Regions from separate parts of the Kitasatospora sp. NPDC050543 genome, predicted to be linked through region 2. Evidence: riboswitches for the same ligand, from Rfam matches in the RefSeq annotation. Region 2 holds a riboswitch; the other holds the start of a gene.
What was found. A riboswitch is a leader RNA that binds a small molecule or an ion and turns the genes downstream of it on or off. The one in region 2 is predicted to bind glycine.
Positions count from the first base shown of each region.

Region 1: another riboswitch for glycine. It lies ahead of gcvP (aminomethyl-transferring glycine dehydrogenase); the one in region 2 lies ahead of gcvT (glycine cleavage system aminomethyltransferase GcvT).

Region 1 is NZ_JBITGZ010000005.1:351,724-358,079, reverse strand. It holds partial or broken gene ACIBH3_RS09325 (MFS transporter) at 1-557, opposite strand, end outside; gene ACIBH3_RS09320 (PRC and DUF2382 domain-containing protein) at 746-2,119, opposite strand; glycine riboswitch at 2,344-2,447, shown strand; gene gcvP (aminomethyl-transferring glycine dehydrogenase) at 2,685-5,585, shown strand; gene ACIBH3_RS09310 (DUF5999 family protein) at 5,685-5,879, opposite strand; gene ACIBH3_RS09305 (hypothetical protein) at 6,321-6,356, opposite strand, start outside.
Region 2 is NZ_JBITGZ010000041.1:46,896-53,251, forward strand. It holds gene ACIBH3_RS31995 (enhanced serine sensitivity protein SseB C-terminal domain-containing protein) at 1-258, opposite strand, end outside; gene ACIBH3_RS32000 (enhanced serine sensitivity protein SseB C-terminal domain-containing protein) at 469-1,260, opposite strand; glycine riboswitch at 1,437-1,545, shown strand; gene gcvT (glycine cleavage system aminomethyltransferase GcvT) at 1,758-2,879, shown strand; gene gcvH (glycine cleavage system protein GcvH) at 3,034-3,411, shown strand; gene glyA (serine hydroxymethyltransferase) at 3,537-4,805, shown strand; gene ACIBH3_RS32020 (L-serine ammonia-lyase) at 4,951-6,333, shown strand.

The DNA of each region.
Region 1 (6,356 bases), on a different contig from region 2:
GCGAGGGCGAGCAGGCCGAAGATCAGGCCCATCCAGAAGATCGACTTGTAGTTCCAGTGCTCCAGCAGGAGGCCGGTGGCGACCAGGCCGAGGCCGCTGCCGACGCCCATCGAGGCGCTGATGGCGGCGACGCCGCCGGTCACCTTCTGCTTCGGGAGTTCGTCGCGGACGATGCTGATCGCCAGCGGCAGCACGCCACCGCCGGCGCCCTGGAGGACGCGGGCGACGACCAGCCAGGTGAAGGAGTGGGTGCTCACCGCAAGGGCGGAGCCGGCCACCAGACCCGCGAGTGAGATCAGCAGCATCGGCTTGCGGCCGCGCAGGTCACCGAAGCGGCCGAGCAGCGGCGTGAGCACGGCGGCGGACAGCAGGTTGGCCGTCATCAGCCAGGTGATGCTGGATCCGGAGACGCTCAGCTCCTTGGCGAGCGAGGGCAGGATCGGGACGACCGCGGTCTGCACCACGCTGAACGCCAGCATCGCCAGTACCAGGGCGGGCAGGACCCGGGCGCTGCTCTGCTTCTCGGCCGTGGCGGCGGGCTGTGGTGCCTCACTCACGGTGGTTCCTCCAGTTACGTGCGCCCGAGGCAAGTGCTTCAGGCAGGTGAAAGTAAATGAACTGAAGCAACCATGCCGCGAGATACTTCATTGTGTCAAATATCGATCGGTGAAGCTTTGGCAAAGCGCAGTCCCCCGGACGGGGTGGTCCGGGGGACTGCGGGGGAGCGCGGGGTCGGGCGGGCCGCTCAGGCCAGGGGGCGCAGCGGCAGCGGCTTGAGCAGGTCGGCCGTGGGGGCGGACATCGCCATGCCGGACCCGCCGGTGTTGGTGCCGGTGGTGTTGGTACCACCGGCGTTGGTACCGGTGGTGCCCGAGGTGCCGGTGGCGTTGGGCGGCTGCGCAGTGGTGCCGGGGGCGTCCGTCGATGACATGCCCGGTCCGGAGGTGCCCGCGGTGGTGGCACCCGGGGTGGCGCCGGCATCGGAGCTGTCGTGGATCTCCACGTGCTCGCGGTGCAGCTCCTCGCGCACGACGTGGTCGTCGGTGTAGCGCTCGACCACCAGCCGTACCCGCTCGACCGGCACCAGGTACTTGCGCACCACCGGCCGTTCCTCCCGCAGTGTCACCTCCTCCACGGCCTCGGCGATCTCCTGCTGGGTGAGCGCGTCCCGCTCGCCCTCGCTGACCGGCACCCGCTCGACGCGCACCCGCTCGCGGACCACCGGGACATGGCGCTCGACCGTCTCGCTGGTGACGTACCTGCGCAGCCGGGCGGTGTACATCACCTGCCACTCGGTGGTGATGTCGATCCGCTCCTCGTGGCAGGTGATCTCCAGCAGGCCGCCCGGCCCCGTACCGGCAGGGCCCTGCGCCGTACCCGCCTCCATGGCCGCGCCGGGGGTGGCCGGCGGGCGGGCGGTGGACGACGGGGCGGTTCCGGCGACGGCGCGGACGTTTGTCTCCTCGACGGCCGGGGGCTTGCGGTCCAGCCCGGCCGACTGGCTCTGCGAGGTGAGGCCGATCGCCTGGGCCGGAGGCTGTGCGGGTGGGGCCGGCATCTGGGTGGTGGCGGCCGGCGGGGCCGCCTCCATGGTCTTCGGCGGCTCGGGGGTCTTGGTCATCGGCGTGGGGGCCGGCGTCGACACCTGGGTGGTGGCCGCGGCCGCCGCTGCGGCTGCCGCTGCCGCCGGGGGAGCAGCCGGAGGCGCGGGGGGCGCCGCGGCGGGGGGCTGCGGCGGGGCCCCGAAGTCCAGGTCCGCCGGGCGGGAGCCCGAGGTGCTGTCCTGCGCGGCCTGACGGCCCTCCGTCGGGGTGTCCAGTCCGTAGTAGCGGTACAGCTGGAGTTCCTGGGCGGGCGACAGGTGCTGACCGACGCCGAAGTCGGGGGACTCTTTCACCAGCGACTTGTCGTACGGAACCCGCAGCTCCTCGCCCAGGAACTCGCTGGTCGTCAACGGGACGAAGGCGTCCCGCCCGAAGATGCCCGTCCGCACCGCCGCCCACTCGGGCTCGCCGGTCGCGTCGTCCAGGTACACCTCGTCGACGGTGCCGATCTTGTCTCCGTTGCGGTCGACCGCCTTGTGTCCGATCAGGTCTCGGGGGTCGATGTCGGTCTGCACTCTTTCCTCCAGTGCGCTGGCTGCTGCGGAGCTCCCGTGGGGGACGGCTGGAGGGCCCTTCCCATCCGCCACTTCACACCAAAAGCCATGTACCGGGCGGCTGCGAGCGGAGCGCCGCCGTCCGGGCCGGTACTGGGCCGGACGGGGGACTCCGGGACGCCCGGCGACGAGTCGGTGGGACCCGTGATCGAACGCGTTTGCGCTGGTACCCTGGGCGCGACCGCCGAGCCCGCTCGGGAGAGTCCCCGACCGTCGCCAGCCGCGGTGGGGGCGCCGAAGGAGCAACTCCTCCCCGGAATCTCTCAGGCATCCGTACCGTGTGGGATAGGTCACTCTGGAAAGCAGGGCAGGACCGCCGGCGAGGGAGCCGACGGCCACCACCCTCACCGACGGTGCAAGCCGGCGGGGCGACCCACGCCCCGTGCGGGCGAAGCTCTCAGGTCCCGATGACAGAGGGGGAGGCCTGTTGGGTTCGTCCGCCCGGGCCGATCCGCTGTCCGCAGCGGCCAAGTCCGTCCCGGCGTGCGTGCCCCCGCCGGTCCGTGACCAGGAGGCCTCGACCACCATGAACGCCCAGCCGAACGCCGGTCGCCCGCAGAGCACCGCGACCCTTGCCGAGCTTGAGCAGGCCAGCCCCTTCGAGACCCGCCACATCGGCCCCGACGCCGAGGCGCAGGAGAAGATGCTCGCCCAGGTGGGCTACGGCTCCCTGGACGAGCTGTCCGCCGCCGCCGTGCCCGAGGCGATCCGCTCCATCACCGGACTGGACCTGCCCGCGGGCCGCAGCGAGGCCCAGGTCCTGGCCGAGCTGCGCGAGCTGGCCTCCCGCAACCAGGTGCTCACGCCGATGATCGGCCTGGGCTACTACGGCACCTTCACCCCGCCGGTCATCCTGCGCAACGTGCTGGAGAACCCGGCCTGGTACACCGCGTACACGCCGTACCAGCCGGAGATCTCGCAGGGCCGCCTGGAGGCGCTGCTCAACTTCCAGACCGTCGTCTCCGACCTGACCGGCCTGCCGACCTCCGGCTCCTCGCTGCTCGACGAGGGCACCGCGGCCGCCGAGGCGATGGCGCTGGCCCGCCGGGTGGGCAAGGTCAAGGGCGGGGTCTTCCTGATCGATGCCGAGACCCTCCCGCAGACCATCGCCGTCATCCAGACCCGCGCCGAGCCGACCGGTGTGGAGGTCGTGGTCGCCGACCTGTCCGAGGGCATCCCGGCCGAGGTCGCCGAGCGTGGCGTCTTCGGTGTGCTGCTCCAGTACCCCGGTGCCACCGGCGTCGTGCGTGACCTGGCCCCGGTCATCGAGCAGGCGCACGGCCTCGGCGCGATCGTCGCCGTCGCCGCCGACCTGCTGGCGCTGACCCTGCTCAAGTCCCCCGGCTCGCTGGGCGCGGACATCGCCTGCGGCACCTCGCAGCGCTTCGGTGTCCCGATGGGCTTCGGCGGCCCGCACGCCGGCTACCTCTCGGTGCGCGCCGAGTACGCCCGCTCGCTGCCCGGCCGCTTGGTCGGCGTCTCCGTCGACGCGGACGGCAACCGTGCCTACCGCCTCGCCCTGCAGACCCGCGAGCAGCACATCCGCCGCGAGAAGGCGACCAGCAACATCTGTACCGCGCAGGTGCTGCTCGCCGTCATGGCCTCGATGTACGCCGTCTACCACGGCCCCGACGGCCTGGCCGACATCGCCCGCCGCACCCACCGCTACGCGGCCGCGCTCGCCAAGGGCCTGCGCGCCGGTGGCGTGGAGCTGCTGCACGGCGAGTTCTTCGACACCGTCACCGCCCGCGTCCCGGGCCGCGCCGGCGCCGTCGCCGCGGCCGCGCGCGCCGAGGGCATCAACGTCCACCAGGACGGCGAGGACCTCATCTCGGTCTCCTGCGACGAGACCACCACCCGCGAGCACCTGGCCGGCGTCTGGGCCGCCTTCGGTGTCGAGGGCGTGGAACCGGACGAGAGCGCCGAGGCGCTGCCCGCCGCGCTGCTGCGCGAGGACGAGTACCTCACCCACCCGGTCTTCCACAGCCACCGCTCCGAGACGGCGATGCTGCGCTACCTGCGCCGCCTGTCGGACCGCGACTACGCGCTGGACCGCGGCATGATCCCGCTGGGCTCCTGCACCATGAAGCTCAATGCGACCACCGAGATGGAGCCGGTGACCTGGCCCGAGTTCGGCCATCTGCACCCGTTCGCGCCGATCGACCAGGCCCAGGGCTTCCTGACGCTGATCCGCCAGCTGGAGCAGCAGCTGGTCGAGGTGACGGGCTACGACGCCGTCTCCATCCAGCCGAACGCGGGTTCCCAGGGCGAGCTGGCCGGCCTGCTGGCCGTGCGCGCCTACCACCAGGCCAACGGCGACACCCAGCGCGACGTCTGCCTCATCCCCGCCTCCGCGCACGGCACCAACGCGGCCTCGGCCGTGATGGCCGGCATGCGCGTGGTCGTGGTGAAGACTCTGACCGACGGTGACGTGGACGTCGAGGACCTCCAGGCCAAGATCGAGCAGCACCGCGACCAGCTCGCCGTGCTGATGGTCACCTACCCGTCGACGCACGGCGTGTTCGAGACCGAGATCACCGACATCTGCGCGGCCGTGCACGAGGCCGGCGGCCAGGTGTACGTGGACGGCGCCAACCTGAACGCCCTGGTGGGCCTCGCCAAGCCGGGCAAGTTCGGCGCGGACGTCTCGCACCTGAACCTGCACAAGACCTTCTGCATCCCGCACGGCGGCGGCGGCCCGGGCGTCGGCCCGGTCGCGGTGCGCGCGCACCTCGCGCCGTACCTGCCCAACCACCCGCTGCAGTCGGAGGCCGGCCCGGCCACCGGTGTCGGACCGATCTCGGCGGCGCCGTGGGGTTCGGCCGCGATCCTGCCGATCTCCTGGGCGTACGTGCGCCTGATGGGCGGCGAGGGCCTCAAGCGCGCCACCCAGGTCGCGGTGCTGAACGCCAACTACATCGCCAAGCGCCTGGCCCCGCACTTCCCGGTGCTCTACACGGGCCCCGGCGGTCTGGTGGCGCACGAGTGCATCATCGACCTGCGTCCGCTCACCAAGGAGACGGGCGTGACGGTGGACGACATCGCCAAGCGCCTGATCGACTACGGCTTCCACGCGCCGACGATGTCGTTCCCGGTGGCCGGCACGCTGATGATCGAGCCCACCGAGTCCGAGGACCTGCACGAGATCGACCGCTTCTGCGCGGCGATGATCGAGATCCGTGCGGAGATCGACAAGGTCGGGGCCGGCAAGTGGGCGGCGGACGACAACCCGCTGCGCAACGCCCCGCACACCGCCGCCACCCTGGCCGGCGACTGGGCGCACGGCTACTCGCGGCACGAGGCGGTCTTCCCTGCCGGGGTCAACCCGGCCGACAAGTACTGGCCGCCGGTGAGCCGGATCGACGGCGCGTACGGCGACCGCAACCTGGTCTGCTCCTGCCCGCCGCTGGACGAGTACGGCGCCTGAGTGTGACCTGAGTACGACGAACGAGGGCCCGGCACAAGCGCTTGTGCCGGGCCCTCGGGCGCTCGCCGTCCACGCCGGGTGGGCGGCGGACTCCCGCGGTCAGGTCGTGGCGCCGGCCAGCGGACGGCGTGGGGCGATCACCCGGCCGTCGGGCAGCAGCTCCCCGGTGTCCTCGAAGAGCAGGACGCCGTTGCAGAGCAGGCTCCACCCCTGCTCGGGGTGGCAGGCCACCGGGACAGCTGCCTCGCGGTCCTCGGACTCGGCCGACGGGCACTCAGGACGGTGCTGGCACATGTCGTACCCTCGCTTCGCATTGCGATCCTCCCCGTGGTGCGGGTTCCGGCGAGAATCGGCCGGCTGCCGCCGCGGTAGTCGGATCCTGTCCCGCCGGCCCAGGTGTGAGCCGGCGCTTCTGTGGGTAGGACAGGTGGACCTTCCACGCTGGTTCCCAGTGTCGGCGTCCTGGGACCGTCGCGCAGCAATTTGGTGACATGCGCCACAACTACCGGGCAGAGATCACCCATTCAGATGGTGGCAGGCGCAGCTGAATGCCGGACGGGCATCGCATCGGGTGGCCCGATCGGGCCATACCGGATGACCCGTCCGGGTGACGGGTGACGGGTGATGGACCGCGGGTGAGCGAGGTGGTGGCGTCGGGCGGCCGGGCCGGGCGGACGTGGAGCCACCGGTCGGGGGTGGCGGCGGCGGGCGGGCCCGGAGGGTGGTCCGGTGGGATCAGGACATGCCGAGCACCAGCGGTTTGGTGAGCGC
Region 2 (6,356 bases):
GGTGACGGCCGGCGCGTAGCCGTGACCGCTGACGTCCATGTTCCCGTACTGGGCGTCCGGGCTGCCCGGCGAACCGTGCCAGAGCAGCATCCAGACCTGGCCCTCGGCCAGCGCGCGCAGCAGCGCCTCGTACGCCTCGTAGCGCTCGGGCGCGACGTCGCGCAGGGCGCGCTCAAGGGCCGCCGGGTCACCGGTGGGCCGTGCGGCGGAGGCCTGGCCCCAGGGCGGCGGTGCGCCGCCGGGCGCTGCCGGGTTCATCCGTCCACCTCTTCCCCGGCCGCCGGCAGGGCAGCGCCCCGCCGCCCGACGGTCGCTTCACGAAACGCGCACCCTTCAACGGCGCGCTCGCTCCGCTCGCTCACTTCGAGCCCTCTTCCTCGTCCACCGCGGCCTGTCTGGTCGGGTGTCTGCACGCACCCTATTGGGCGCACCGGACAGCCGCCATGCCGACGTGCCCCTACGCGCCGGTCACATCCGCGCGTAGAACGGCTGTACCCGGTTCAGCAGCCACTCGACCACCGGGTCGTCCACGAGGTCGAGCAGTACGAGGTGGACGCCGCCGGGCAGCGGCGCGGTTCCCAGCGCCCGGCCGAGGGCCTCGTTGACGACGGCCGGATCGGCGGGCCCGGCCGGATCGAGCTGGACCCCGACGAACATCACCGTCGGCTCGCCCTCCACGCTGGCCAGCGCCCGGCGGGCGGTCAACACCCCTGGCAGCAGGGATAGTTCGGCCGCAGCCGCGGCGAGGAAGCCGACCGGCTCCTCATCGGACACCGGCTCGCGCAGCGCCACCCGGCCACCGCTCTCACCCTCCTGCGCCCAGCGGTCCTCGCGCGGCCCGCGGCGCAGCTCGGCCACGCCCTCCGGCGGCACCGGAATGCCGACCGGCGCCTGCGGATTGACCGCGATGCCGACGCCGAGCGGCAGTCCGCGCGCGAACTCCCACGCCGGCGCGATCGCGAACGCCAGCCCGGGCGCCTGCTGGGCGAACTGCTCCTGGGAGGAGAACACCGGCACGTACGGCGCCCCGGCCAGCTCGATCGTCGGCAGGTCCAGCGACTGCCCCTGCGGGTCGGCCCCGGCCGGCAGCGGGATCCACACCTGGCTGCGGGCCAGCACCTCGATCACCCGGGGCGTGGCGCCCGGATCGCCGAGCGCGGCGGTGAGCACCTGCTCCAGCTCGTTCGCGGGCCAGCTGCCACCCTGCGGCGCCGCCTCCGGCCCGCCCCACGCCTGCGTCTGCTCCACCGGGTACCCCATACGCCCCTTTACCGTCCCTACTCCTCGCCGCTCCCCGAAGCGTATCGGGCCGGACCCGCCCGCCCCGGCCCGCGCCCGAACCTCACCCCTTCCCTGGCCTGTACTGCGAGGGCGTGCCATGATGTGCGCGTCCTCGTGCGTGATTCGGCGGGGCACCCAACTCCATATCGGCCGCTCGAACCCGCGCGGGAGAGCCCGGAGCGCCCCGGTCACCAGGGGCCCAGCCGGCGCCGAAGGAGCAAGTCCTCCCCGGAATCTCTCAGGCACCCCTACCGCACGGGCGAGGCACATCTGGAAAGCGGACACGGCCCTGCCGTGCGCCCACCCACGGTGCAAGCCGCCATGCTGTCCTGTGGGCAGCGCGCGGTGAAGCTCTCAGGTTGTGACGACAGATGGGGAGACCCAGCCGCCGCATGCCCGCGCGCGGGACGAGGTCCCCATCGGGGTCGGATCCGGCGTGCGCACACCTGAGTGCCCAGCCCAAGGAGTCACAGGCCATGTCCTCCCCCCGTCTCACCGCGCTCGACGCGCTGCACCGCGCCCTCGGCGCGACCATGACCGACTTCGCCGGCTGGGACATGCCGCTGCGCTACGGCAGCGAGCGCGAGGAGCACCTCGCCGTCCGCACCAAGGCCGGCCTGTTCGACCTCTCCCACATGGGCGAGATCACCGTCTCCGGCCCGCAGGCCGGTGAACTGCTCGACCACGCGCTGGTCGGCTTCATCTCGGCGCTCGGCGTGCTGCGCGCCCGCTACACGATGATCTGCCGTGAGGACGGCGGCATCCTGGACGACCTGATCGTGTACCGCACCGCCGAGGACGAGTACATGGTGGTCGCCAACGCCTCCAACGCCCAGGTGGTGCTGGACGCGCTGACCGAGCGCGCCGAGGGCTTCGAGGCGACCGTCCGCGACGACCGCGACGCGTACGCGCTGCTCGCCGTCCAGGGCCCGGAGGCCAACGGCATCCTGGCCTCCGTCACCGACGCCGACCTGCCCGGCCTGAAGTACTACGCGCTGCTGCCCGCCACCGTGGCCGACCGCCAGGTGTGGCTCGCCCGCACCGGTTACACCGGCGAGGACGGCTTCGAGATCTTCTGCGCCCCGGCCGACGCCGAGCGCCTGTGGAACGCCCTGACCGAGGCGGGCAAGAACGCCGGCCTCGTCCCCGCCGGCCTGTCCTGCCGCGACACGCTGCGCCTGGAGGCGGGCATGCCGTTGTACGGGCACGAGCTGAGCACCGACCTGACCCCGTTCGACGCGGGTCTGGGCCGCGTGGTGCGCTTCGACAAGACCACCAACGGCGGCGCGTTCGTCGGCCGCAAGGCCCTGGAGCAGGCCGCCGCCGAGGCCGAGACCAACCCGCCGCGCAAGCTGGTCGGCCTGGTCTCCGAGGGCAAGCGCGTCCCGCGCGCCGAGTACGCCGTGGTCAGCGAGGACGGCACCCCGATCGGGCGGATCACCTCCGGCGCCCCCTCCCCCACCCTGGGCAAGCCGATCGCGATCGCCTACGTGGACGCCGCGCACGCGGAGCCCGGCAGCACGGTCGCCGTGGACGTCCGCGGCCGCCACGAGCCGGTCCAGGTCGTCGCGCTGCCCTTCTACAAGCGCGCTCGCTGAGCCCGGCCGCAGGCCCGCTCCCGCGCTGAGCCCGGCCGCCGGGCCTGCTCGCCGAGCAGCCCGGATCGCGTCCCCCCTGGTCGGCGCCCGCCCCGGCGGGCCATGTCGCCGACCCGTTTTCCGCCGACCGCCCTTCATCCTGGAGAATGACGACATGAGCAACCCCCAGCACCTGCAGTACAGCAAGGAGCACGAGTGGCTGACGGCGGCCGAGGACGGTGTCTCGACCGTGGGCATCACCGCCCACGCGGCCGACGCCCTCGGTGACATCGTCTACGTGCAGCTCCCCGAGGTGGGCGAGACCATCACCGCCGGCGAGACCTGTGGTGAGCTCGAGTCCACCAAGTCGGTCAGCGACCTGTACTCGCCCGCCACCGGCGAGGTCGTCGAGGTCAACCAGGCCGTCATCGACGAGCCCGGGCTCGTGAACTCCGAGGCCTTCACCGGCGGCTGGCTGTTCAAGCTGCGCGTGGACGCGCTGCAGGACGGCCTGCTGACCGCCGACGAGTACAGCGACCTCACCAAGAGCTGAACCCCGGGGGGCGGCCGCAGCGCGGCGGCCGCCCCCACCTCCCACGCCGGTCCTTCGCCCTCCCGCCCGCCGCCACACCTGACGAAAGCGCTGCGCGCGGAAGCCCCATGACGGGAAGACCCACCATGACGGTTCTCAACCAGTCCCTGCACGCTCTCGACCCCGAGATCGCCGCCGCGGTCGACGCCGAGCTGCACCGCCAGCAGACCACCCTGGAAATGATCGCCTCCGAGAACTTCGCCCCCGTGGCGGTCATGGAGGCCCAGGGCTCGGTGCTGACGAACAAGTACGCCGAGGGCTACCCCGGCCGCCGCTACTACGGCGGCTGCGAGTTCGTCGACGTGGCCGAGCAGATCGCCATCGACCGGGTGAAGGCCCTGTTCGGCGCCGAGCACGCCAACGTCCAGCCGCACTCGGGCGCGCAGGCCAACGCCGCCGCGATGTTCGCGCTGATCCAGCCGGGCGACACCATCCTGGGCCTGAGCCTGGCCCACGGCGGTCACCTCACCCACGGCATGAAGATCAACTTCTCGGGCAAGCTGTACAACGTGGCGGCCTACCACGTGGACGAGAAGACCAGCCAGGTCGACATGGCCGAGGTCGAGCGCCTGGCCAAGGAGCACCAGCCGAAGCTGATCATCGCCGGCTGGTCCGCCTACCCCCGCCAGCTGGACTTCGCCGAGTTCCGCCGCATCGCGGACGAGGTCGGCGCCCTGCTCATGGTCGACATGGCGCACTTCGCCGGCCTGGTGGCCGCGGGCCTGCACCCCAACCCGGTGCCCTTCGCGGACGTGGTCACCACCACCACCCACAAGACCCTCGGCGGCCCGCGCGGCGGCGTGATCCTCTCCAAGGCGGAGTACGCCAAGAAGATCAACTCCGCGGTCTTCCCCGGTCAGCAGGGCGGCCCGCTGGAGCACGTGATCGCCGCCAAGGCCGTGGCCTTCAAGGTCGCCGCCTCGGAGGAGTTCAAGGAGCGCCAGCAGCGCACCCTCGAAGGCGCCAAGATCCTCGCCGAGCGCCTGCTCCGGGCCGACGCGGCCGAGGCCGGCGTCTCGGTGCTCTCCGGCGGCACCGACGTCCACCTCGTCCTGGTCGATCTGCGCAACAGCGAGCTCGACGGCCAGCAGGCCGAGGACCGCCTGCACGAGGTCGGCATCACGGTCAACCGCAACGCGATCCCGAACGACCCGCGCCCGCCGATGGTCACCTCCGGCCTGCGGATCGGCACCCCGGCCCTGGCCACCCGCGGCTTCCAGGCCGAGGACTTCCGCGAGGTCGCCGACATCATCGCCGAGGCGCTGCTGCCGGCCTTCGACGAGGCCAAGGCCGAGAGCCTCAAGGCCCGGGTGAGCGCGCTCGCCGCGAAGTACCCGCTGTACCCGAACCTGTAAGCACCTCTTCATTCGCAAGGCCCGGACCCTTCCCCGACCGGCCTTACGAAACCCCGGGGCACCGCGCACACTGGAACGTGGAGCGCGGTGCCCCGTCCCATGCTCCTGCCCGTCCTTCCCGAGACCCAGACAAGGACGTCCTCTCGTGGCCATCAGCGTCTTCGACCTCTTCTCCATCGGCATCGGCCCGTCCAGCTCGCACACCGTCGGCCCGATGCGGGCCGCCCGGATGTTCGCCCGCCGGCTGAAGTCCGAGGGGCTGCTGGCCCAGACCACCGCCGTCCGCGCCGAGCTCTTCGGCTCGCTGGGCGCCACCGGCCACGGCCACGGCACCCCCAAGGCCGTGCTGCTCGGGCTGGAGGGCAACTCCCCCCGTACCGTCGACGTCGACCAGGCCGACCTGGACGTCGAACGGATCAAGGCCGACAAGCGGCTGCGGCTGCTCGGCCACGACCTCGGCGCGACGCACGAGATCGACTTCGACACCGACAGCCAGCTGATCCTGCACCGTCGCCGCTCGCTGCCGTACCACGCCAACGGCATGACCCTCTGGGCCTTCGACTCCACCGGCGCGACGATCCTGGAGAAGACGTACTACTCCGTCGGCGGCGGCTTCGTGGTCGACGAGGACGCGATCGGCGCCGACCGGGTGGTGCCCGACGACACCGTGCTGCGCTACCCCTTCCGTACCGGCGAGGAACTGCTGCGCCTCACCCGGGAGACCGGGCTGTCGATCTCCGGCCTGATGCTGGAGAACGAGAAGGCCTGGCGCAGCGAGGCGGAGATCCGCGCCGGCCTGCTGGAGATCTGGCGCGTCATGCAGGAGTGCGTCAGCGCCGGCATGTCCCGCGAGGGCATCCTGCCCGGCGGCCTGAAGGTCCGCCGCCGGGCCGCCTCGGGCGCCCGGGCGCTGCGCGCCGAGGGCATCGGCCCGGCCAACGCGATGGAGTGGGTGACCCTCTACGCGATGGCCGTGAACGAGGAGAACGCCTCCGGCCAGCGGGTCGTCACGGCCCCGACCAACGGCGCGGCGGGCATCATCCCGGCCGTCCTGCACTACTTCCTGAACTTCATCCCCGGCGCGGACGACGACGGCATCGTGCGCTTCCTGCTCGCGGCCGGCGCGATCGGCATGCTCTTCAAGGAGAACGCCTCCATCTCCGGCGCCGAGGTCGGCTGCCAGGGCGAGGTCGGCTCGGCCTGCTCGATGGCCGCCGGCGGCCTGGCGGAGGTGCTCGGCGGCTCCCCCGAGCAGGTGGAGAACGCCGCCGAGATCGGCATCGAGCACAACCTCGGCCTCACCTGCGACCCGGTCGGCGGCCTCGTCCAGATCCCCTGCATCGAGCGCAACGGCATGGCCTCCGTCAAGGCGATCACCGCGGCCCGGATGGCTCTGCGCGGCGATGGCCGGCACCACGTCTCGCTCGACAAGGCGATCAAGACGATGAAGGAGACCGGCGCCGACATGAAGGTCAAGTACAAGGAGACCTCGCGCGGCGGCCTCGCCGTCAACGTCATCGAGTGCTAGGCACCGAAGGCTGAAGCCCCTCC